Regions from separate parts of the Vibrio sp. 811 genome, predicted to be linked through region 2. Evidence: predicted binding sites of a transcription regulator. Region 2 holds the regulator's gene; each other region holds the start of a gene.
The links. The regulator MetJ, encoded in region 2, represses methionine synthesis genes. The targets are predictions, from matches to a motif close to TTAGACNTNTANANGTCTAA.

Region 1: the regulator MetJ is predicted to act here: its motif matches at 4,310-4,329, upstream of metH (methionine synthase).
Region 3: the regulator MetJ is predicted to act here: its motif matches at 1,991-2,010, upstream of metE (5-methyltetrahydropteroyltriglutamate--homocysteine S-methyltransferase).
Region 4: the regulator MetJ is predicted to act here: its motif matches at 4,230-4,249, upstream of metN (methionine ABC transporter ATP-binding protein MetN).

Annotation. Positions count from the first base shown of each region.
Region 1 is NZ_JAWOUB010000017.1:93,488-99,496, forward strand. Features, by position in the region: gene lysC (lysine-sensitive aspartokinase 3) at 1-494, shown strand, start outside; gene metH (methionine synthase) at 581-4,261, opposite strand; gene R7Q46_RS20110 (cation:proton antiporter) at 4,453-5,784, shown strand.
Region 2 is NZ_JAWOUB010000040.1:1,339-7,347, forward strand. Features, by position in the region: gene R7Q46_RS24260 (malic enzyme-like NAD(P)-binding protein) at 30-1,307, shown strand; gene metJ (met regulon transcriptional regulator MetJ) at 1,420-1,740, opposite strand; gene R7Q46_RS24270 (O-succinylhomoserine (thiol)-lyase) at 1,966-3,126, shown strand; gene R7Q46_RS24275 (bifunctional aspartate kinase/homoserine dehydrogenase II) at 3,142-5,550, shown strand; gene metF (methylenetetrahydrofolate reductase) at 5,813-6,009, shown strand, end outside.
Region 3 is NZ_JAWOUB010000005.1:178,342-184,350, reverse strand. Features, by position in the region: gene metE (5-methyltetrahydropteroyltriglutamate--homocysteine S-methyltransferase) at 1-1,807, opposite strand, end outside; gene metR (HTH-type transcriptional regulator MetR) at 2,089-3,000, shown strand; gene R7Q46_RS10805 (DUF4250 domain-containing protein) at 3,022-3,222, opposite strand; gene R7Q46_RS10800 (hypothetical protein) at 3,375-4,085, opposite strand; gene R7Q46_RS10795 (EAL domain-containing protein) at 4,172-6,009, opposite strand, start outside.
Region 4 is NZ_JAWOUB010000021.1:26,093-32,101, reverse strand. Features, by position in the region: gene treC (alpha,alpha-phosphotrehalase) at 1-773, opposite strand, end outside; gene treB (PTS trehalose transporter subunit IIBC) at 861-2,285, opposite strand; gene treR (trehalose operon repressor TreR) at 2,462-3,409, opposite strand; gene gmhB (D-glycero-beta-D-manno-heptose 1,7-bisphosphate 7-phosphatase) at 3,484-4,035, opposite strand; gene metN (methionine ABC transporter ATP-binding protein MetN) at 4,377-5,411, shown strand; gene R7Q46_RS21225 (methionine ABC transporter permease) at 5,401-6,009, shown strand, end outside.

The sequences.
Region 1 (6,009 bases), on a different contig from region 2:
GAACTTGGATTCGCCACCAAGTCGAAAGCTCACCGTTATTCCGTGCGCTAGCTTTGCGTTGTAACCAAACCATGGTAACGCTACGCAGCGCCAATATGTTCCACGCATACGGATTCTTAGCGAAGGTTTTTGAGATCCTTGCAAAGCATAAGATATCTGTCGATTTGATCACAACATCTGAAATCAGTGTATCGTTAACACTTGATCAAACCGATACATCCGGCGGCGCGCCGCAGCTGCCGCAAGCTGTACGAGAAGAGTTAGAAGAGCTATGTAAGGTAGAAGTTGAACATGACCTATGCCTCGTTGCTCTCATTGGTAACAACATGAGTGAGAGTAAAGGCTACGCGAAACAGGTTTTTGGCACGCTAGAAGACTTTAACCTACGCATGATTTGTTATGGCGCTAGCCCTCACAACTTATGCTTCTTGCTCCATGAATCGGTATCGAAACAAGCCATACAAAAACTCCACACCGAGTTGTTTGAGAAGTAAGTTCAACTCAATAAAACAAAGAGCTGCGTATCTGCAGCCCTTTGTTGTTTCATTAGTTGTTACATTTGGACGAGGTAAACATCAATTTAACCGTTAATGTTTGGCCCTAACCATTTTTCAGCCTCGATCCTATCCCACCCCTTACGATCGGCGTAACTCTCTAGCTGATCTTCTTGGATCTGTGCGATCGCAAAGTAACGTGAGTCAGGATGAGAGAAATACCAACCAGAGACTGACGCGCCCGGATACATTGCATAGCTGGAGGTTAGAGTCATGCCAATATTCTCTTCCACATTAAGTAGCTCCCAAAGCGGTCCTTTTTCAGTATGCTCAGGGCACGCTGGATAACCTGGTGCAGGGCGAATACCTTGGTATTTTTCACGAATGAGATCATCGTTAGATAAATCTTCATCCGCAGCATAACCCCAAATTTCTTTACGGACACGCTCATGCAAATACTCAGCAAACGCTTCGGCTAGGCGATCCGCCACCGCTTGAATCATAATTGCGTTGTAATCATCTCCCTGTGCTTTGTATTCATCAGCAAGCTCTCGTTCACCAATACCACCAGTGACAGCAAATGCCCCTATCCAATCATGCTTACCCGACTCTTTAGGTGCGATGTAGTCGGATAAACAATAGTTGAATCCTTTTGGTTTCTCGGTCTGTTGTCGCAAGTTACGTAATACTTTCACAACGTCGGTACGAGTTTCATCAGCATAAACTTCAATGTCGTCCCCCACGCTAGCAGCAGGGAATAAGCCACACATTCCACGCGCTTTTAACAGACCTTCTCGCTCAACTCGATCAAGTATCTCGTTGGCATCTTCGAATAAACGTTTTGCTTCTTCACCAACTTCTTCATGTTGGAAAATTGTTGGATACTTACCCACAAGTGACCAAGTCATAAAGAATGGTGTCCAATCGATGTATTGACGTAATATAGCCACATCAAAATCATCGAAGATATGAATGCCAGGCTTAACAGGCACTGGAGGGGTGTAAGCTTCCCAATCGATAGCAACTTTATTCGCTCGAGCCGCTTCTAATGTCACTGGTTTGGTTCTCGGTTTCTTTCGATTATGTTGATCACGTACTCGTTCGTAATCAGCTTCAAGTTTTTCAACAAATTCAGGGCGACGTTCATCTGACAGAAGAGAAGTACATACGCCCACTGCACGTGAGGCGTTGTTCACGTAAACCACTGGATGCTTGTAATTTTGCTCAATCTTAACTGCTGTATGGGCTTTTGACGTTGTTGCGCCACCGATGAGAAGAGGTAAGTTAAAGTCGAGACGCTCCATCTCTTTTGCAACATGCACCATTTCGTCTAATGAAGGTGTGATCAACCCTGATAAACCAATAATATCGACGTTCTCTTCTTGCGCTACTTTTAAGATCTTTTCGCAAGGAACCATGACACCAAGATCGATAATTTCGTAGTTATTGCACTGCAATACAACGCCAACGATATTTTTCCCGATATCATGTACATCACCTTTGACCGTCGCTAGCAAAATCTTACCGTTTGTTTGTCCCACCTGCTTTTCTGCATTGATGTAGGGCTCCAGATGCGCGACTGCTTGCTTCATCACTCGTGCAGATTTTACGACTTGAGGAAGGAACATTTTACCTTCACCAAACAAATCTCCGACGACGTTCATCCCATCCATGAGTGGGCCTTCAATCACCTCTAATGGCTTTGAAGCATTGACACGTGCCTCTTCGGTATCATCAACGATAAACTCGGTTATTCCTTTCACTAACGCGTGTTCTAAACGCTTTTCAACAGGCCAAGTTCTCCACTCAAGTGCAGAGGCATCCTCCTCTTTACCTACCCCTTTGCCTGCGTATTCCGCCGCGATATCTAACAACCTCTCAGTGGCATCATCGCGACGGTTAAGAACGACATCTTCCACAGCCTCACGCAATTTTTCAGGCACGTTATCGTAGATTTCTAACTGACCCGCATTCACAATCCCCATATCCATACCGTTTTTAAAACAGTGGTAGAGGAACACCGCGTGAATCGCTTCACGTACATAGTTATTGCCACGGAAAGAGAATGAGACGTTAGAAACACCACCCGAGATCATCGCGTGTGGTAAATCACGTTTGATATCGCCAACGGCTTCAATGAAATCCACCGCGTAGTTATTATGCTCCTCGATCCCCGTAGCAATGGCAAAAATGTTTGGGTCAAAAATGATGTCTTCTGGTGGAAAGCCCACTTCATCAACAAGAATTCGGTAAGCGTTGGTACAAATTTCTACTTTGCGCTCACGTGTATCTGCTTGCCCAATCTCATCAAACGCCATCACAATCACAGCCGCACCGTAACGGCGGATCAACTTAGCTTGTTCAACGAATTTCTCTTTGCCTTCCTTGAGTGAGATCGAATTAACAATGCCTTTGCCTTGGATGCACTTAAGACCAGCTTCAATAACCTCCCACTTGGAAGAGTCAACCATGATTGGTACTTTTGAGATTTCAGGTTCTGACGCACAAAGGTTTAAAAAGCGAACCATACAAGCTTGTGCATCCAACATGCCTTCATCCATGTTGATATCGATAATTTGAGCGCCATTTTCAACTTGTTGACGAGCCACATCGAGCGCTTCATCGTACAGTTCTTCTTTAATCAAGCGCTTAAAACGCGCAGAACCGGTTACATTCGTACGCTCACCGACATTGATAAATAAAGAGTCTTTATCAATAGCGAGTGGCTCTAGGCCAGACAAGCGACAAGCAACGGAAAGTTCAGGTAATTGACGAGGGGCGATATTTTCAACCGCGAGTGCCATTTGGCGAATGTGCTCAGGAGTTGTACCACAACACCCACCAATCAAGTTTAAAAAGCCACTTTGAGCCCACTCTTTAACATGCTTAGCCATATCTTCTGGCGACAAATCGTATTCGCCGAATGCATTCGGAAGCCCAGCATTTGGGTGAGCGGAAACAAAAGATTCTGATATACGCGAGAGCTCTTCAACATAAGGACGCAGTTCATCCGGGCCAAGTGCACAGTTCAAACCAAACGAAATCGGTTTAACATGACGTAATGAGTTGTAAAACGCTTCTGTGGTTTGACCGGATAATGTTCTACCGGAAGCATCAGTAATAGTCCCCGAGATCATCACAGGTAACTCAATACCCATCTCTTCAAACACACTTTCAACAGCAAATGAACAAGCCTTAGCGTTAAGAGTATCGAAGATGGTCTCGATAAGAATAAGATCAGAACCACCTTTAATCAGCGCTCGAGTCGATTCAGAGTAAGCCTCAACTAACTCGTCGAAAGAAACATTTCGATATCCAGGGTCGTTTACATCAGGAGAGATAGAACAAGTGCGGTTCGTCGGCCCTAAAACCCCTGCGACATAACGCGGTTTATCGGGTGTTTTTTCGGTCCATTCGTCTGCAACTTCACGTGCAAGCTTGGCAGCTGCAAAGTTAATTTCTTCACTTAGGCTTTCCATCTCGTAGTCAGCCATCGCAATGGTTGTTGCGTTAAAAGTGTTGGTCTCAAGAATATCTGCACCCGCTTCTAAATATGCAGCGTGAATTTCCTTGATAAGTTGAGGCTGACTTAGAACCAACAGGTCGTTGTTACCTTTTAGATCACAATGCCAATCCGCAAAGCGCGTTCCTCGATAGTCTTGCTCTTCAAGTTTGTACCCTTGAATCATGGTTCCCATACCACCATCAATCAAAAGAATACGTTGCTTCAATTGAGCTTCAATCTGTTGTCTTACGTTACTTCCCACAGTACAGCCTCATTCCTTTAGTTATCTTTCCATCCTATCACACAAAATTCAGGAGTCTAGACGTCTAAACGTGGAATTAATGATTATTTTATCTCCTTCTTAACTTACAAAATAATCACGAAAAAATGTTTGCTATTTAAGCAGCATCAGCCGAGAATTCCATTCATAAAATGTTACAAATAGAGAGCTCTATGTCGGTCTATCATACTTTATGTTTTCTATCCGCAGCTGCGATGCTAATTGCTTTTGTAAACAGCAAGATAGGAAAGATGCAAACCACCATTGCGATTACTGCAGGTTCAATGGTGCTTTCACTTCTAATCTTAATTGCGGGTCAAAACAACTGGTTCCATCTCACCGAAATTGCGACGGAGACGGTCACAAGGATTAACTTCGAAGATTTCTTGCTCAAAGGCATTCTTGGCTTCTTACTATTTGCTGGTGGACTAGGCATCAAACTCCCGAACCTTAAAGATCAAAAGTGGGAGATCACTGTTTTAGCCCTTGGAGCCACACTGTTTTCCACGTTCTTTATTGGATTTGCACTGTATGGGTTTTGTCAGTTAATTGGCATCCAATTTGATTTGGTCTACTGCTTACTATTTGGTGCTCTAATATCGCCAACTGACCCAATCGCTGTATTGGCTATTGTGAAAAAACTAGATGCTCCTAAACGTATCTCCACTCAGATTGAAGGAGAATCGCTCTTCAATGATGGCTTCGGTTTGGTTATCTTCGTCACTCTATTTACGATTGCATTTGGCACTGAGGCACCAACTGTAGGTAGTGTCACCTTGCTCTTCATCCAAGAAGCTATCGGTGGTATCACATATGGTTTCGTCCTCGGTTTGCTATTCCACTACTTGATCAGTGCCACCGATGATCACTCAATGGAATTGTTACTTACCATTGGTGTCCCAACAGCAGGTTACGCATTTGCTGAATACATCCATGTATCAGGCCCACTCGCGATGGTTGTATCCGGTATTATGATTGGCAACTGGACACGCTTTATTGGCTTTTCAAAAGAGAGTGAAGATCACCTTGACCATTTTTGGGAGCTTGTTGATGAGTTCTTGAATGGCGTGTTATTCCTACTAATCGGCATGTCGATGCTGCTATTTGAATTCCACAAAGAAGACTGGATTATGATGGCTATTTCAGTCCCTCTTGTACTAGCAGCTCGCTATTTAAGCGTATTTCTCTCGTACATTGGCTTTAAGCGTTACAGAAAATATAACCCGTGGTCAGTACGTATTTTGACGTGGGGCGGCTTACGCGGGGGCCTTGCATTGGCAATGGCACTTTCCATTCCATCTGGTATTTGGGTGATTCAAGATAAGTTAATCGATGTAAAAGAGATTATTCTTGTAATGACCTACTCCGTCGTTGTTTTCTCTATCCTCATTCAAGGTTCAACAATCACCCCAATGATTGAAAAAGCAAAAGCAGAAGAGAAGAAGATGGAAGAGAATAACCAAGCAATAACCACTCCGGAACATACGGAGCCAGTGGACTCTTAAAGACACGTTACTTAATAGATAAAAAGCAGCTACCTAGCTGCTTTTTTCATAACTAATTTTCAGACTCCCCTTCAAGGACGAATGCTCCTTATTCTTTGATATACCTTCAAATATACGAAGAATCGCTACGCTGCATTTTCATAGATACTAACTATTGCCGATAGATAGTATTCATAGACGTGCCTTTTAATTTACCCATTTATCACTTCTCTTCTCTTGGCAATA
Region 2 (6,009 bases):
TTACCTAAAAATAAAAAAGAGAAACGTCCATGTCTGAAGACAACCACCAAGCAGCCACTCCAGAAGAAGAACATCGCCAAAAAGCATTGGATTACCATGCTTATCCAACTCCAGGAAAGATTGCTGTCGAACTGACAAAGCCTGCGGAAACGGCGGGTGATCTTGCCCTTGCTTACAGCCCTGGTGTTGCAGAGCCAGTGCGTGAAATCGCACAAAACCCGGATAACGTGTACAAGTACACTGCAAAAGGGAACATGGTTGCTGTTATTTCTAACGGTACCGCTATTCTAGGTCTAGGTAACCTAGGTCCACTTGCATCTAAGCCAGTGATGGAAGGTAAAGCGTTACTGTTTAAGCGTTTTGCAGGTCTTGACTCTATTGATATTGAAGTTAAGCACCGCACGATCGATGAATTTGTTGATACTGTTGCGAGCATTGCAGACACTTTTGGCGGTATCAACCTTGAAGATATTAAAGCACCAGACTGTTTTGAGATTGAAAAGCGTCTGATTGAACGTTGTGATGTACCAGTATTCCACGATGATCAACATGGTACTGCTATTGTAACGGCAGCGGGTATGCTGAATGCAATCGAACTTCAAGGTAAGAAACTTGAAGATTCAACAATTGTTTGTCTTGGCGCTGGCGCTGCCGCTGTAGCGTGTATGGAGCTTCTGATCAAATGCGGCGCAATGCGCGAAAAAATCTACATGCTAGATCGCAAAGGTGTGATTCACACTCGTCGTGATGATCTTAATGAATATAAGCAGCTATTTGCGAACAATACAGATAAGCGCACACTAGAAGACGTGATTGAAGGTGCAGATCTGTTCCTAGGTGTATCTGGTCCAAACCTATTGCCAGCGGAAGCGTTGAAGTTGATGGCAGATAAGCCAATCGTATTCGCATGTTCTAACCCGGATCCTGAAATCAAGCCGGAACTTGCTCACGCAGTTCGTGATGACTTGATCATGGGTACTGGCCGTAGTGATTATCCTAACCAAGTTAACAACGTATTGTGTTTCCCATTCATTTTCCGCGGTGCTCTTGATGTGCGTGCAAGTGAAATCAATGATGAAATGAAACTTGCAGCCGTTGAGGCGATTCGTGAGCTAGCAAAAGAGCCTGTACCTGAAGCCGTATTGAAGGCTGCAGGTGTTGATAAGCTAGAGTTTGGTGCGGACTATATTATTCCAAAACCAATGGATTCACGTTTGCTACCACGTGTTGCAAAAGCGGTCGCTCAGGCGGCGGTTAATTCAGGTGTAGCTCGTATCGAGATGCCTGAAAACTACATGGCAGAGTAATATATCTTTCAGATGTGATACACAAAAATGGGACGCTATTGCGTCCCATTTTTTATGTCATTCATTTGGCTCGAGGCAAGAGTTATTACCTGAAACCTCTTATCAGGCTTTTTTATTCTTCGTCGAATGACTCAAATTCGATGCCCATTTCCGTCATCAGCGCTTTTACTTCTGTTGGAATATCATCAGGACGGTCTTTACGAAGGTCTTCATCTGTCGGAAGTGGCTGACCTGTGTACGCGTGCAAAAATGCCTCGCATAGCAATTCGCTATTGGTTGCATGGCGTAAGTTATTGATCTGACGGCGAGTACGCTCATCAGTTAGCACCTTTAAAACTTTTAGCGGGATAGAGACGGTAATTTTTTTTACTTGTTCGCTTTTTTTGCCGTGCTCTGCATATGGGCTAATGTATTCGCCATTCCAGTCAGCCATTGCACACCTTCATTTATGTAATCGGTTAAAAATAATTTAGGTGCTGATTTTAGCTGCATTTACCGCCATAAGCAAAGACATATAGACGTCTAGAAGTGTTGACGTCTCATTTTTTGACGAGTAAAGTGAACATAACAGCAAAGGAAGCGTGTTGATCACTTTATGTTACTCATTAGATATAGCGCATTCCTATTTAGAAGTCATTACCCGTGAAAGGATACACCCATGAGCACTCGCAAACCTGCGACCATTGCAGTACGCACTGGTATTGAATCAGACAGCCAATATCATGCTGTCGTTCCACCTATTTATCTTTCCACTAACTATGGTTTTCCTGCTTTTGGTGAAGTGCCCAAGTATGATTACACACGATCTGGTAATCCAAACCGCGGACTGTTGGAAAGTGCGCTATCTGAACTTGAGTCTGGAAAAGGAGCGGTTGTTACTAACTGCGGTACGTCGGCATTAAATTTATGGGTTTCCGCTTTTCTCGGCCCAGATGATCTCATTATTGCTCCTCACGATTGTTATGGTGGTACCTATCGTCTTTTTAATACCCGAGCTAACAAAGGCGATTTTAAGGTTCAGTTTGTCGATCAATCAGACGAACAGGCTTTAGATGCTGCATTGGCACAAAAACCAAAACTCATTTTGCTAGAAACTCCGTCAAACCCTCTGGTTCGCGTAGTGGATATTGCAGCTACTTGTGAAAAAGCGAAACAAATCGGCGCGTTAGTTGCGGTGGACAATACCTTTTTGACACCCGTGTACCAAAAACCTTTAGAGCTAGGTGCGGATTTTGTTATCCACTCCACAACAAAGTACATCAACGGTCATTCGGACGTAATTGGTGGAGTAATCATCACCAACACAGAAGCGCATGCAGAAGAGCTTGCATGGTGGGGTAATTGTATTGGTGCAACGGGCACACCTTTCGATAGTTACATGACACTGCGAGGTATTCGTACGCTTGCTGCTCGTATGAGAGTACATGAAGAGAGCTCACAGCAGGTACTAGCTTACCTACAGAAACAAGCGTTAGTTAAAACTATCTATCATCCAAGCCTGCCGGAACATCCAGGTCACGACATTGCTAAAAAGCAGCAAACGGGCTTTGGCTCTATGTTGAGTTTTGAGTTTGCTGGTTCGTTTGAGCAGTTAAAGGTGTTTGTGAAAGAGCTCCAACTGTTTTCATTAGCAGAGTCATTAGGTGGTGTAGAAAGTTTGATTTGCCACCCAGCATCCATGACGCACCGTGCAATGGGTGAGGAGGCGCTGGCGGAGGCTGGGGTCTCTCATCAACTATTGCGTTTGTCTGTCGGTTTGGAAGATGCACAAGACCTCATCACAGATTTAGAACAAGCGTTCGCTAAAGCTACCCAGTAATAGGAGACGATAACAATGACTGTACAACGTCAGCTGCATAAGTTTGGTGGCAGTAGCTTAGCAAACCCAGAATGCTACTTACGCGTTGTGGGTATTCTCAAGGAGTATTCGACAGAAAATGATCTTGTGGTCGTCTCTGCTGCAGGAAAAACCACTAACCGCTTGATTGAGTTTTTGGAAGGGTTAAGTAAAGATGGCCGAATTGCGCATGAAGCGCTTCAAAGCTTGAGACAGTTCCAAACTGAGCTAATAGAAAGCTTGTTGGAGAGTGAAGCAAAAGAAGAGCTGTTAGCTTTATTACATGATGAGTTCAGTACTCTCTCGGAGCTGACTGCACCACTCACTAATGCGCAAAAAGCCGCGGTACTGGGGCACGGAGAAGTATGGTCTGCTCGCCTATTGGCCGCGTTATTATCTCAACGTTCTATCCCTGCGGTTGCACAAGATGCACGAGCGTTTTTACGTGCAGAAGCGGGAACTCAACCAGAGGTTGATCGCGCTCGTTCATACCCTTTAATTAAAGAGATCCTCGCGCAGCATAACCATAAACGTGTGGTAATTACTGGCTTTATGGCTCAGAACGAGGCAGGAGAAACCATCCTACTTGGTCGTAACGGCTCTGACTATTCTGCAACGGTCATAGGCGCGCTTGCTGAAGTCAGTACTGTCACGATTTGGAGTGATGTTGCTGGTGTCTATAGTGCCGATCCACGTTTGGTGTCTGACGCTTGTTTATTACCGTTACTTCGATTGGATGAAGCCAGTGAACTTGCTCGCTTAGCTGCCCCAGTGCTACACAGTCGTACGCTTCAGCCTGTGGCGCAAAGTACCATGGACCTTAATCTCAAGTGTAGCTATCTGCCAGAGTCGGGTTCTACTCGTATTGAGCGTGTATTGGCATCTGGTCGTGGCGCTAAAATTATTACTTCACTGGATGATGTTTTATTGGTGCAGTTGTCTTTCATGCATGGGCACGACTTCGAAAAAACACAGAGTGATGTATTACAAGCGTTGCAGCGCGCGCAATTAGAGCCATTGGCATTTGAAGCTCAATCCGATCAGCATACGATACGCTTGGCTTACACCGCAGAAATCGCCGGTGGTGCATTGAAACACTTGCAAGAGCTTGCGGTAGAGGCAGAAATTAAGCTAAAAGAAGGTTACTCGCTCTTAGCTGCGGTAGGTGCAGGCGTTACGAAAAACGCCAATCATTGCTTTGGCTTTTATCAGAAGCTAAAGCACTCTCCGGTAGAATTTATCTCTGAAACAGACTCAGGGCTGAGCCTAGTCGCTGTTTTGCGCCGTACTGATACCGAGGCGTTGGTTCAAACGATTCATAGCCAGTTGTTCCAAGCGCAAAAACGCGTGGCAGTGGCTTTATGTGGCAAGGGTAATATTGGTTCTAGTTGGCTAAATTTATTTGCTACGCAAAAAAGTGAGCTCGAAAAACGTCATGGTATGAGCTTTGATCTTGTCGCGGTTGTGGATAGCCAAACCTATTGGTTCGATGAGCAAGGTATTGAGGCGGCGAGTGTTGCTGAACGATTTGATGATGAAAGCATAGCAAACAATGGGGATTGGCTGGCACGTTTGGGAGCGCTTAAAAGCTATGATGAAGCCGTCGTGCTTGATGTTACCGCGAGTAAAGAGTTAGCTCAGCGCTACGTAGAAATCGCACAGCAAGGCATTCATTTGATTTCCGCTAACAAAGTGGCCGGTTCCGCAGATAGTCAGTACTACCATCAGGTTCAAGATGCATTCGCTAAAATTGGTCGTCATTGGCTATACAACGCAACGGTTGGTGCTGGGTTACCGATAAACCATACCGTGCGAGATCTTCGTGAAAGTGGGGATGAAATCGTCGCTCTATCGGGTATTTTCTCGGGGACGCTATCATGGCTGTTCCAACAGTTTGATGGTTCTGTGCCATTTAATGATTTAGTCGATCTTGCTTGGCAGCAAGGGTTAACCGAACCTGACCCTCGTTCTGATTTAGATGGCTCCGATGTAATGCGTAAGTTAGTCATCTTGGCTCGAGAGTCGGGCCTAGATATAGAACCAGACAGCGTTAAAGTTGAGTCTTTGGTGCCAGAAGAATTAAGAGAACTGAGCTTAGATGATTTCTTCGATAATGGAGCGTTGTTGAGTGAAATACTTCAAGAGCGTCTGACAAAAGCACAGAGAAACGATCAAGTGCTTCGCTATGTGGCGCGTTTAGAAAAAAATGGTAAAGCAACGGTGGGAGTCGAAGCGTTATCTCGTGAGCACGCGCTCGCCAACTTATTGCCATGCGATAACATTTTTGCCATAGAGAGCAAGTGGTACAAAGATAACCCTCTGGTCATTCGAGGACCAGGCGCAGGCAGAGAAGTGACAGCCGGCGCTATTCAATCCGACCTCAACCGATTGGCTGGTTTATTTTAAAGTTGCGATTGACCTAAAAACCCTGGAATTAATCCAGGGTTTTTTATTCCCCTATCAGTGCCATATTGAAGTCATAACCCGTGCAAAATGGCGAGATGATGCTCAAGTAGAAACTTGAACTATCTTCATTATTAACTTGAGAAAAATTCATAATTACAAGGTTGACATTAAATCGTATTCAATACATTCTGTAGACATATAGACGTCTAAACGTCGATTTTAAGGATTTGTTTTCGTGGCGGAGTGCCGCAGGGAGAGTAAGATGGGATATACGCACGCAGGCCATATCGACGCCTTGAACCAGAATATTGCTGAGTTATCAGATAACATCAATGTATCGTTTGAGTTTTTTCCGCCAAGCAGCGCTAAGATGGAAGAAACACTTTGGAATTCAGTGCACCGTCTTAAAACGCTTCAACCTAAATTTGTTTCTGTGACTTACGGTGCGAACTCCGGCGA
Region 3 (6,009 bases), on a different contig from region 2:
TTTGAATGATATTTATGCCTGCATCTTGCAGGTCAGACACCTCATCACGTAGTGCCAAAGCAAGTTGCTGCGCAATTTCTTGACGTGTGATGTCTTCACGTGGGAACGTCCAACATAAAATCGTAACTGGTCCAGTCAACATGCCTTTCATCTGTTTGCTGGTTAGCGACTGGGCGTACGTCGACCATTCAACCGTGATCGGTTTTTCACGTTCAATGTCAGCAACTACAATGGCAGGTTTCACACAGCGAGAGCCATAACTCTGTACCCAACCAAATTTGGTCGTTTGAAAACCCGCTAAGTTCTCAGCGAAGTATTCCACCATGTCGTTACGCTCTGCTTCACCGTGAACTAGCACATCTAGGTCGAGCGCCTCTTGACGTTTCACTGCGTCAGCAATATGTCCTTTAAGTGCTTGGATATATTCAGACTCAGATAATTGACCTGTACGATAAGCGCTGCGCTGCACCCGGATTTCACCCGTTTGAGGAAAAGAGCCGATTGTCGTTGTTGGCAACAAAGGCAAGCCCAATACTTCAGCTTGATGCGCAGCACGCTCTGCATAAGGTGCGCTGCGCTCGGCAAGTGACGCGGTAATGTTGTTTAAACGCGCTTGTACTTGAGGTTTATTCACATGTGTTGCTGTCTTGCGCACTTTTATTGGCTGGCTATAGGTATCACAAGCGAGAATCGCATTTTGGTCACCATCGAGCGCTCGGCCAAGCAAGGCGACTTCTGCCACTTTTTGTTTTGCAAAGGCAAACCAACTTTTTACTTCTTCGCTCAGTTCTGTTTCCAGAGCTAAATCAACAGGGCTATGTAGCAGAGAACATGAACTGGCAACCCAAAGTTTGTCGCCCAGTTTCTCTTTGACTGGCTGTAGACGCTCGAGTTGGGCACTTAAATCTGAACGCCACACATTACGACCATTCACAACGCCGGCAGAAAGCACCCACCCCTCGGGTAACTTGGTAACTACATCGTCAAGCTGCTTAGGGACGGTAGATAAATCGATATGCAAACCATCTACCGGAAGCTCTACAATTTTGCCTAGCGTATCGCTTACGGAGTCAAAGTACGTCGTTAGCAGCACTTTTACATCGCTTCGAATCACTTGGTAGGCTAGCTTAAACGAATCAGCCCATTTGCTTTCTAGCTCCAGTGACAAAATTGGCTCATCAATCTGAACCCACTCAACACCTTGACTTGCTAGCTTTGCCAAAATAGCTTGGTAAGCAGTAAGTAAGCGTGGTAGAAGGGTTAAGCGGTCAAACCCTTCTTCGACCTCTTTGCCCAAGTAAAGGTAACTGACTGGGCCAAGCAAAACAGGCTTCACTTGGTGGCCAGCTTGAAGCGCTTCGTTGACTTCTTCAAACAGTTGCGGCCAGCTCACTTCAAACGTATCGTCCTTGCTGAATTCAGGGACAATGTAATGGTAGTTTGTGTTGAACCATTTGGTCATATCCGATGCCGCAGCGCCCGCACAGCTGCAACCCGCCTGAGATTGACCGCGACCCACTTTGAACAACGTATCCAGGTTAGGGAAACCATCAGCGTGACGCTTTGGCACATGACCCAATAGCAACGTGGTCGTCAGTACATGATCGTACCAAGCGAAGTCGCCAGCGGTGGCAAAACTCAGACCAGCATCCGTTTGTGTTTGCCAGTTTTTGGCGCGTAGATCTGCCCCAACCTTTTTAAGCTCAGCTTGATCAATTTCTCCTCGCCAGTATTTCTCCTGAGCGAATTTTAATTCTCTTTTTTCACCAATGCGTGGATAACCTAGTATGTGAGTCGTTGTCGCCATGTCTCTATTCCTTTCTCAATTTTGTTCAATTTGTTTGGATCAGAGCATCTTTCGGTAAAGAATGAGATGTCTGGATGGCTAAACTATCGCTCTCATCTGATATTAGAACAACGTCCATTTATTCAACTTGTTTATTAAAAAAATTCATCATGAAGCGACATGATTCGCAAATAAAAACAACAAATAGACGTCTAGACGTTTACATATCCATTTTTTGTCGTTAAGTTATTTACACGATTGCTATTCTGTTCATAGCGAGCAACAAAGGATGAAAGGAATTCATGATAGAGCTAAAACATTTGCGGACACTCACTTCGCTTCGAGACACTGGCTCTCTAACGGCGACAGCGACCGCTTTGCATCTCACTCAGTCGGCACTGTCTCATCAGATCAAAGATTTGGAGGCGCGAATTGGAGGGCAACTGTTCCTGAGAAAGACTCGTCCGGTGAAGTTCACTTCAGAGGGAGAAATCCTATTGCGTCTTGCAGAAGATATCCTTCCGAAACTCGCAAGAGCAGAAAATGATTTAGCGAGCTTGAAAGAGGACGTCAATGGCCGATTACATATGGCCATTGAATGTCACTCTTGCTTCCAATGGCTAATGCCTGCACTTAGGGAGTACCAACTTGCTTGGCCTAGCGTAACATTGGACTTTTCCTCTGGTTTTGGCTTTGAACCACTCCCAGCTCTATTGGCAGGCGAACTCGATCTCGTTATTACTTCCGATATCCAACCTCGATCTGAAGTCCACTACGAGCCTCTATTCGACTTTGAAATGCGTTTAATTACCGCAACCAACCACCCATTGGCGGAAAAAGAAATTATTGAGCCGCAAGATCTCGCAGATCAAACCATGCTCTCTTATCCGGTTCAAAAACAAAGGCTAGACGTCGTAAAACACTTTCTTCAGCCAGCAGGAATAGAACCTGCGAAATGGAAGCAAGCCGACAACACTCTCATGTTAGTTCAGATGGTCTCTGCTGGATTAGGGGTGGCGGCACTACCCAATTGGGCGATTTCTGAATTTTCTCGCCAAGGTCTTATTACCAGTAAACCTTTCGGCCAAGGCTTATGGCGTCGCTTGTTTGCTGCAACGCGTCACTCAGAGAAAGAAAAGCGTTACTTACAAGCTTTTTTCGCAACCGCGAGGCTACAATGTAAAAGCCACCTTGACGGAATCAAGGTGGCTTAAAAGATTTGGATTATGAAAGGCTTAGCGTTGATATGCTTTAAATTGGTTAGTCAATGGATCGTACTGATAACCGAGCATATCAAGCTTGCCGACTACAGACTCTACATCCATCTCATACACTGATACTAACTCGTCAAAACTGTCGCACTCTAAACGTAGCTTTTCGTTGACGATACCTAGCAAAATAGTGCTGTCCAGATTACCTACATTGCTTAAATCCATCGCGACTCTCCTCTTCGACAAGGTATATAAACAAGCGTAGTAGTAATCACGCGAATTTAAAGTGAGTGCGATCTAAAACGTGATCACCTTATACCCAAGCACCAAGAAAGCACTTGGATATAAGCCGTCTAGCTTTGTCTTTAGAATAGAGGTTAAGCCGCGAGAGAGAATAAACCTTGCAGGCTCGTCATCGACGCGAGTGCTAGAAACAAGGCAACGCTCAGTTGCACCTTTTCTGGTTTCTTATGCGTAAAAATATGCCAACACCACACAATAATTGAAGAAATTAGCATAGCTAAAGACAGCAAGATCGGCTGTGTCGCAGCGTTTAGTGTGGCTTCATTTAACTGGTAAGAAGCAAACAACGTTGCGATGACTAATAGCATTCCAGACACAATGCCAGTAACTGGTAAAATTCGGTGAAATGCCTGTAATCTGCTGCGAGCTATCGTAAGTAGCAATTGAGAAAATGACGCCCCAAGGAAAAATATCATTAGCGCCATCGCTATCGATGCTGGCCAGCTTGATTGCTCAAATACCTGAATACTTACATACGCAAAGGCCAAACCATTCGCTAAATGCATCGCCCATAGTGGCCCTTTTTCACGCGTTTTCTTGGTTTGAACCTGAGAATAGAAGTAGAAAATAGCAAACACGATCATAAATGCTTCAATGCGAAGTGACGCAACAGCGAGCCACAATACAGCTACTGCTGGCAACATTTTATGAAGACGTCCTCGCTGACCAGGACAAATATCTCCCTTTATTAGAAGCAAAGTCAGTAGCGCTTGTGCGCCAAATAGCATCGGAGGGAAAGTAACCAGCAATTGTTGAATCATGTAGAATGCACGCTCAAAAGTCATTTTGGGGGGCGATAATATCAAATCAACTATCGCCAAACCACCGAAAGTCGGCCCCCAAATGAGCTAAAACGGTAAGACAATTTTATTCACAGAGAAGCAAGATACTTCAACGCGTCTTCCTGCGTTAAAACTCCACGGTACTCTTCTTTGGTATTACACAGTACCCAAGGGAAACGAATGCCGGTTTTAACCAACTCTCGAATAACAGAGACAGGTAAATCCTCATCAACCAACACAAATTCGGTGCTCATTATCTGATTAACAGGACGTTTCCAAATTCGGCTTTCTCGTTCAGTTTCTCGCTCTGTGCCCATCGAGGGCGTTAGGTGTAAATTCACCGTCTCTTTCGTAATTAACCCAACACAACGATTTTCATTGAGAACAACTAAAGGCGAGCTTGGATTCAAATTCATGTACTCCACTGCCAAGGAGAGCGGTTCTCCAGGGTCCATAGACCTGACTTGTTCATGGCCCACAGATTGCAACACATCACTTTGCTTAGACTCAACCGCGATGTCAGAGAACAGATGCTCATAACTGTCCGCTTTATCCATCAAATCGACAGGCACGGCAGCAGAAAATAGAAAGCCCTGCATGTAATCGACACCGATTTCTGCCAATACTTGAAGTTCTTGCTTAGATTCCACGCCTTCGGCAACCACTTTTACATTCATTTGCTGTGCAAGCTCGGTGACCATTTTAACAATGTTATAGCTTGTGCTCCCTTTATGAATGTTCTTGACGAATTTTCGGTCTATTTTCAGTAAATCAAACTGCCCTTTTTCTAGATAAGAAAAAGAAGAATACCCAGTACCGAAGTCATCAATCGCGATCTCAATGCCCTCTTTCCGCACTTCCTCTAGAGCTCGAGTATGCTCCTCATCTTGTTCAAAATACGCGGTTTCTGTTAGCTCGATAGTTACTCGCTTAGGGTCTACACCACTGGCTTTAATCAAATCATGCGACCGCTGAAGGATCTGAAGAGAATCCAATTTCGTATTGAGGGAGCGATTGATGGTCACGCCCACTTCCTCGCCATAAATTTCTTGTAAGCGCGGAAAGTGCTTCAACGCAGCTTGGCAGACCACATCATCAAGTGCCGCTATGAGTTCTAGATCTTCAATAATAGCGATCATCTTTTGCGTACAATACGCATCATTTTCATCATAGAAGCGTGCGAGAGCCTCGAACTTAACCACTCTTCCGGTTTGAACGTCGATAATCGGTTGAAAGTAAACGTCCACTAGCCCACTCTCTATTTGCGCCTCCAAAAACGCCTCGAGATGTTGGCGCTTCACTAATTCAGAGTGAAGTTCACTGTCGTAAAAGTTGAAATAGCTGCCTTCACCGGAAATAGAGGACAACATTGCTTGCGCTGCATGTGCTAGCGCTTGTCTTGGTCGGTTCGTATCATAGCCAAGGATTGACACACCAGTTTGGCCTTTAACGATAGTGGCATGCATTTTTGTGCCCATTGCATTTCTAAGCTCATTAAAGAACCCTTTCATGGCAATTTGGATCAAACGAACCGGGCTCAACCATTGACAATGAGGGGTCTGCAAGCATACGACAAACACATCCCGAGATAACTGCCCCGCAATACTGGTGTAGCGACTTCGCATAATAAAATCTGCAAAACCTAATTGCTGTTCAAGCAAGTATCTCTCCGAAAACTTGGGTCTTAGTGTCATAACAATGTTGAGTTCTTTATTTCTGCTTTCATTCGCTAAGGTAGCTAATTGGAGTTCAAATTCTTTCCTCGTCGGTAAAAAGGCAGCCCAATCATGCTGTTGTTCACAACGATTTTTCATCCACAACAACGAAGCAGAAATATCCGTAGAAAATCCGAGATAGAGAATTCGTCCAGAATGAAACGTAAGTCGGTAAATACAAAGATGATGAGCTTGGTTGCTACCGTTTGCTG
Region 4 (6,009 bases), on a different contig from region 2:
GAAGACATTTCACCCACCGTCACGCTGCCGTATTTTTGAAACACAGATTCGCTAATCTCTTGAAGGTATTCGTGCACACGTGGACCGTCAGTGTAAAAACGACGACCATCACCAATATCGTCACTTGGAAAATCTTGCTGCTTGGAAATCAGGTTGATAACGTCGAGACGGAAACCATCGACTCCCTTCTCTGCCCAGAAGCTGATGACTTCTTTCACTTCTTCACGCACTACTGGGTTTTCCCAGTTTAAGTCCGCTTGCTCTATAGCAAAAAGGTGCAAATAGTACTGACCTGTTTTTTCATCCAGCGCCCAAGCGTTGCCACCAAACTTTGATTGCCAGTTGTTTGGTTCAGCACCATCTACCGGATCTTTCCAGATGTAGTAATCACGGTATGGGCTGTTTTTATCACCCAGTGCGGATTGGAACCACTTGTGTTCTGTCGACGTGTGGTTCACTACAATGTCCATGATGATACGAATGCCCAACTGATGCGCTTCTGCTAGCAAAGTATCGAAATCTTGCATAGTGCCGAACTGTGGATTGATCGAGTAGTAATCGGAGATGTCATAACCGTTGTCGATCATTGGCGATTGGTAAACCGGCGTCAGCCAAATCGCATCCACACCAAGATGCTTAAGATAATCCAGCTTAGAAATGATCCCTTTGATGTCGCCCGAGCCTTTACTGCCACTGTCACAAAAGCTTTTTGGGTAAATTTGATAGATGGTTGCGGTTTTCCACCAGCTCTCATCATGCTTGGTCATAGCCATTTCTAACACTCACTTACCAGTAATCGGAAACTTAAAATTTGAAAAGAAAAATAGGCGGAGGCAGCCAAGTCACTGCCTCAAATAGAATTACGCGTTTGCAGGCTCAAGCTCACCTTTGGCTTGTGCACGCTTATAAAGAATTAACGTTAATGCAGCAGGTACCAGCATTGCGACTAACATAGCCAAAGCAAAAATGCCCCAGAACTGCGGTTGGATAGACAAGATGCCCGGCAAACCGCCCACACCGATACCGTTCGCCATTACGCCCGCACTACCACAAATAGCAGCAGCACACGCACTACCGATCATCGCGCTCAGCATTGGGAACTTGTATTTCAAGTTGATGCCGTACATCGCCGGCTCGGTCACACCAAGGTAAGCAGAGATAGCCGCAGGTACTGAGATATCACGCTCGCCATGTTTTTTACTGATGATAATGATGCCGACGACCGCAGACGCTTGAGCAATGTTTGAAAGTGCAATCAGAGGCCAAATTGGCGTGCCGCCTAGCTCTTGCATTAATTGAAGGTCAACCGCGTTGGTGGTGTGGTGAATACCAGTAATGACCAATGGCGCGTATAGGAAGCCGAAGATGGTTGAGCCAATCATTGCGAAGTCACCCGTCATGGCTGCTTTTGCTGCGAATGCCACGCCGTCACCCAACATACGACCGAATGGACCAATGATAGAGTGCGCAAGAATCACAGACACAATGATAGAGACAAACGGCACAACCACTAGGTAAAGGTAAGACGGAATGATGCGTTTTAAGTTGGTTTCAATAAACGCCAGTGCCATACCAGCGAGCATTGCCGGAATCACTTGCGCTTGGTAGCCCACTTTCTCGATGGCAAATAAGCCAAAGTCCCATACTTCAGGCACTTGCTTACCAATTAGGTAGGCGTTCATTAACTGTGGCGAAACCAGCGTGACACCAAGCGTGATACCCAAAATCGGAGTACCGCCGAGTTTTTTCACTGTCGACCAACACACGCCAACTGGTAGGAAGAAGAAGATTGCTTCACCAATTAGCCATAGGAAAGAGTGTACCGTTGCCCAAAACTGGCTGATTTCCGTTAGCGTTTGACCATCAAACATCTTGATGTCGCCAATCACGTTACGGAAGCCAAGAATCAGACCACCGGTAATGATCGCAGGTAGCAGTGGTACAAAGATTTCTGCAAGGTGGGAAATACCACGCTCAACGATATTCATGTTTTGACGAGCAGCGTTCTTCGCTTCGTCTTTGCTGGCTTCACTTTTACCCGTCAGTCCGATCAGTACCTTGTAAACTTCATCCACTTCAGTACCGATAACCACTTGGAACTGGCCTGCGTTGGTAAAACAGCCCTTCACCATCGGTAATGCTTCTAACTGTTTCGTATCTGCTTTGTCCGTATCATTTAGAACAAAACGCAAGCGAGTTAAACAGTGACTTACACTGGCAATATTGTCCGGCCCCCCGACCAGCTCAATAAGACGCTCCACGTCTTTACGCGCAATCTTACTCATAACTTTGTCCACCCTGTATTGGATACATTCGATTCATCATTTTGTTTTTATAAGTGGGAACATTCCCATTTCTTAATTTTAATATTGCCATCCGAAGGCAAAAAACAAAATGGGAACAGTCCCATTAATTGAGAGTGATCACAGTATAATTTTAGAGCAGATCGTTTTAGTGTGGGTCAATAAACGATAGGCTGTTGAGTAAAGTGAACCACTTCCTCATCGCCATTTAATTGATTGATCAGCATGTTAGCGGACTTCTCACCTGCAAGGGTATAACCTGGGTCGACACTAAATACTTTAGGGAAAAGGAAAGAGAGCAATTCATTACCACCAACACCTGTCACAACCACATCTTCACGGCCTAACTCTTGAAGACGCTTAATCACGCCCAACGCGATAGTGTCACTGGCGCACACGATGGCCTGAGTGTCAGATTGAAGGACTTTGTCTACCAACTGATAAGCACTTTCATGGCTCAACTTACCCGTCTGGAAACAAGGTGTAATTTGTTTGCGTTGACACCAAGCTTTATAAGCATTTAGACGAGCTAAGCCAGTGGTTTTGTCTTCAGGGTCAACACCAATATAAGCAATGCGAGATAAAGATTGCTGCTCAAGATGAGACAAAGCCATGTCTATCACACCTTGGTTATCGTAGTTGATCGAGGAAACCATTTGCGTGTCCATCGCGATCACGACGATACGATTCCCCCACTCCGCCAATGCTCGCTCATCACATCCAGTAAAGCCAAACACGATCACCCCATCGACGTTGCGACGTTTAAGCACATCCAAATGCTCATTGGTTTTATCGCGATCGAATTGGCTCTCCATGATCACCGCATCATAACCAGCGGAATACAAAGCATTGAGCATTGTACCAACGGCGCGATTTTCTGATGGTGAATCTAAACGGGAGATGATAACCCCAATAACTTTTTGGCTGCCGCCACGCATTGATTGCGCAGATTTGGACGGCACATAACCAGATTCACGAATGATTTGCTCAACCTTCTCTCGCGTTTGGGGTTTCACTTTTGGATCGTTAGTAAGCACACGGCTTACTGTCGATTTGCCCACGCCTGCCAATTTTGCGATATCAAGAATGGTGAGTTTTTTGCTCATAAGTGTTCAGATTAAAAGAAGGAATCAAACAAAAGGGAAGCAGTGGCTTCCCTTATCTCAGTCAGTAATGAAGATTACTTGTTTAAGTACGCTGGCACATCTGCAATGCTATCTAATACTACCGTTGCAATGGCTTCGCCCTGTTCCGTTACTGGCTTACCAGTGCGAACCAAAATCTTAGTGCCAACGCCTGCCGCTTCTGCTGCCATCATGTCTTCAGCTTTATCGCCGATCATCACAGATTTCTCCATGTCGATCTTCAAGAAGTCACGCGCAGAAATGAACATGCCTGGTTTTGGCTTACGGCACTCACAATCTTGCTTGTACTCGCCAATGCCATGTTCTGGATGATGTGGACAGTAATAGATACCATCGAACTCAACACCATTATCAGCAAAGTTCCAATCCATCCATTGAGTCAGAGACAAGAAACGGTCTTCACTGAATTTACCGCGTGCGATGCCCGATTGATTCGTCACTAACACTAGAAGGTAGCCTTTATCTTTTAGCGCTTTCGTCGCTTCAAATACACCATCAATGTACTCAAAATCATGTTCGTCATGAACGTAGCCGTGGTCAACGTTTATCACGCCATCACGATCGATAAAAACAGCAGGTTTTGCCAAAACGTATTTCTCTATTAACTCGGTTTAATCAGATTATTACATACCTTATAAACTTCAACACTATCTAATTCATTCTAGGCCTCGACAAAACGGTTGATTTGTTGGGCAAGAATCGGTAAATCTGAGGGTGCCCCGCCGTCTACCTCCTGCTTGTTATCTATACATCTTCGTTTCAAAACAGAACATCCATACATTTAGACGTCTAGACGTAAAAATATCTATTGACTTCATTCTGCTTAACCCATAGCATCAACTGAAAATTGAGATAAAGCTCAACATTAAGTTCTGTCAAAGGCCGTTTTTGACAGCGAAGTTCCCCGTATCTTTGGGCAGGTTGAAACATGATAGAAATAAAAAACGTCAATAAAGTGTTCTACCAAGGCAGTAAGGAAATCCTTGCCCTGAAAGACATTAACCTACACATCGACAAAGGCACTATCTTTGGTGTTATCGGTTCATCAGGTGCTGGTAAAAGTACGCTGATCCGCTGTGTCAACATGTTAGAAGCGCCGACCTCTGGTTCCATCATCGTTGATGGTGTGGATCTAACCAAACTCAGCAAAAAACAACTAGTCGAAACACGCCGTAACATTGGCATGATCTTCCAGCATTTTAACCTGCTTTCGTCTCGTACTGTGTTTGATAATGTAGCACTGCCACTAGAACTGGCAGGTAAAGACAAATCGCAAATCACAGCAAAAGTAACTGAGTTGCTAAAGCTTGTAGGCTTAGCCGACAAACACGAGAGCTACCCATCTAACTTAAGTGGCGGACAAAAACAGCGTGTGGCAATTGCTCGTGCATTGGCATCCGATCCTAGCGTGCTGCTTTGTGATGAGGCCACTAGTGCGCTAGACCCGGCAACGACTCAATCTATCCTTGAGTTATTGAAAGAGATCAACCGCAAACTCAACATCACGATTTTACTTATCACTCACGAAATGGAAGTCGTAAAAAGTATCTGTCACGAAGTAGCAATCATCGGTGGTGGTGAGCTGGTGGAAAAAGGCACCGTTGGCGATATTTTTGCGCACCCTAAGACAGAGCTAGCGCACCAATTCATTCGCTCAACGCTGGATCTTTCCATTCCTGAAGATTACCAAGCTCGTCTGCAAGCAGAGCGTGTTGATGGCAGCTACCCGTTGGTTCGCTTAGAGTTTACTGGCGCAACCGTCGATGCACCGTTAATGTCGCAAATTTCTCGTAAATACAATATTGATGTGAGTATTTTGAGTTCCGACCTTGATTACGCTGGTGGCGTGAAATTCGGCATGATGGTCGCAGAGCTATTTGGTAACGAAGAAGATGACAACGCAGCTCTTGAATACCTGCGTAAGCACAACGTAAAAGTAGAGGTACTTGGTTATGTCCTTTAATACGATTTCTGAATGGCTGAGTTTAAACAGCAAACTACTTTTAGGTGCAACGTGGGAAACGCTTTACATGGTTGCGGTTGCCGGATTAGTCGGCTTTGCTGTGGGTATTCCATTAGGCGTAATCCTCCATATTACTAAGAAAGGCGGCCTACTTGAAAACACCAAACTAAATAGCGGCTTAGGCGCTATCGTTAACATTGGTCGCTCAGTGCCATTCCTCGTACTGATGGTTGCGATTATTCCAGTGACAAAAATGCTAGTTGGAACCTTTATCGGCACAACCGCAGCAATCGTCCCACTGACTATTGGCGCCATTCCTTTTGTCGCTCGTCTTATTGAAGGTGCTTTATTAGAAGTACCGACAGGCTTGGTGGAAGCAGCGCAGTCAATGGGGGCGACACCAACACAGATCATCACAAAAGTTCTACTACCTGAAGCAATGCCGACTATTGTTAACTCAGTAACGATTACCTTGGTCACTCTCGTTAGCTACTCAGCTATGGCGGGTACGGTAGGCGGCGGCGGCCTAGGCGACGTAGCCATTCGTTACGGTTTCCACCGCTACGATGTAACTATCATGGCCGTGACTGTCGTGATG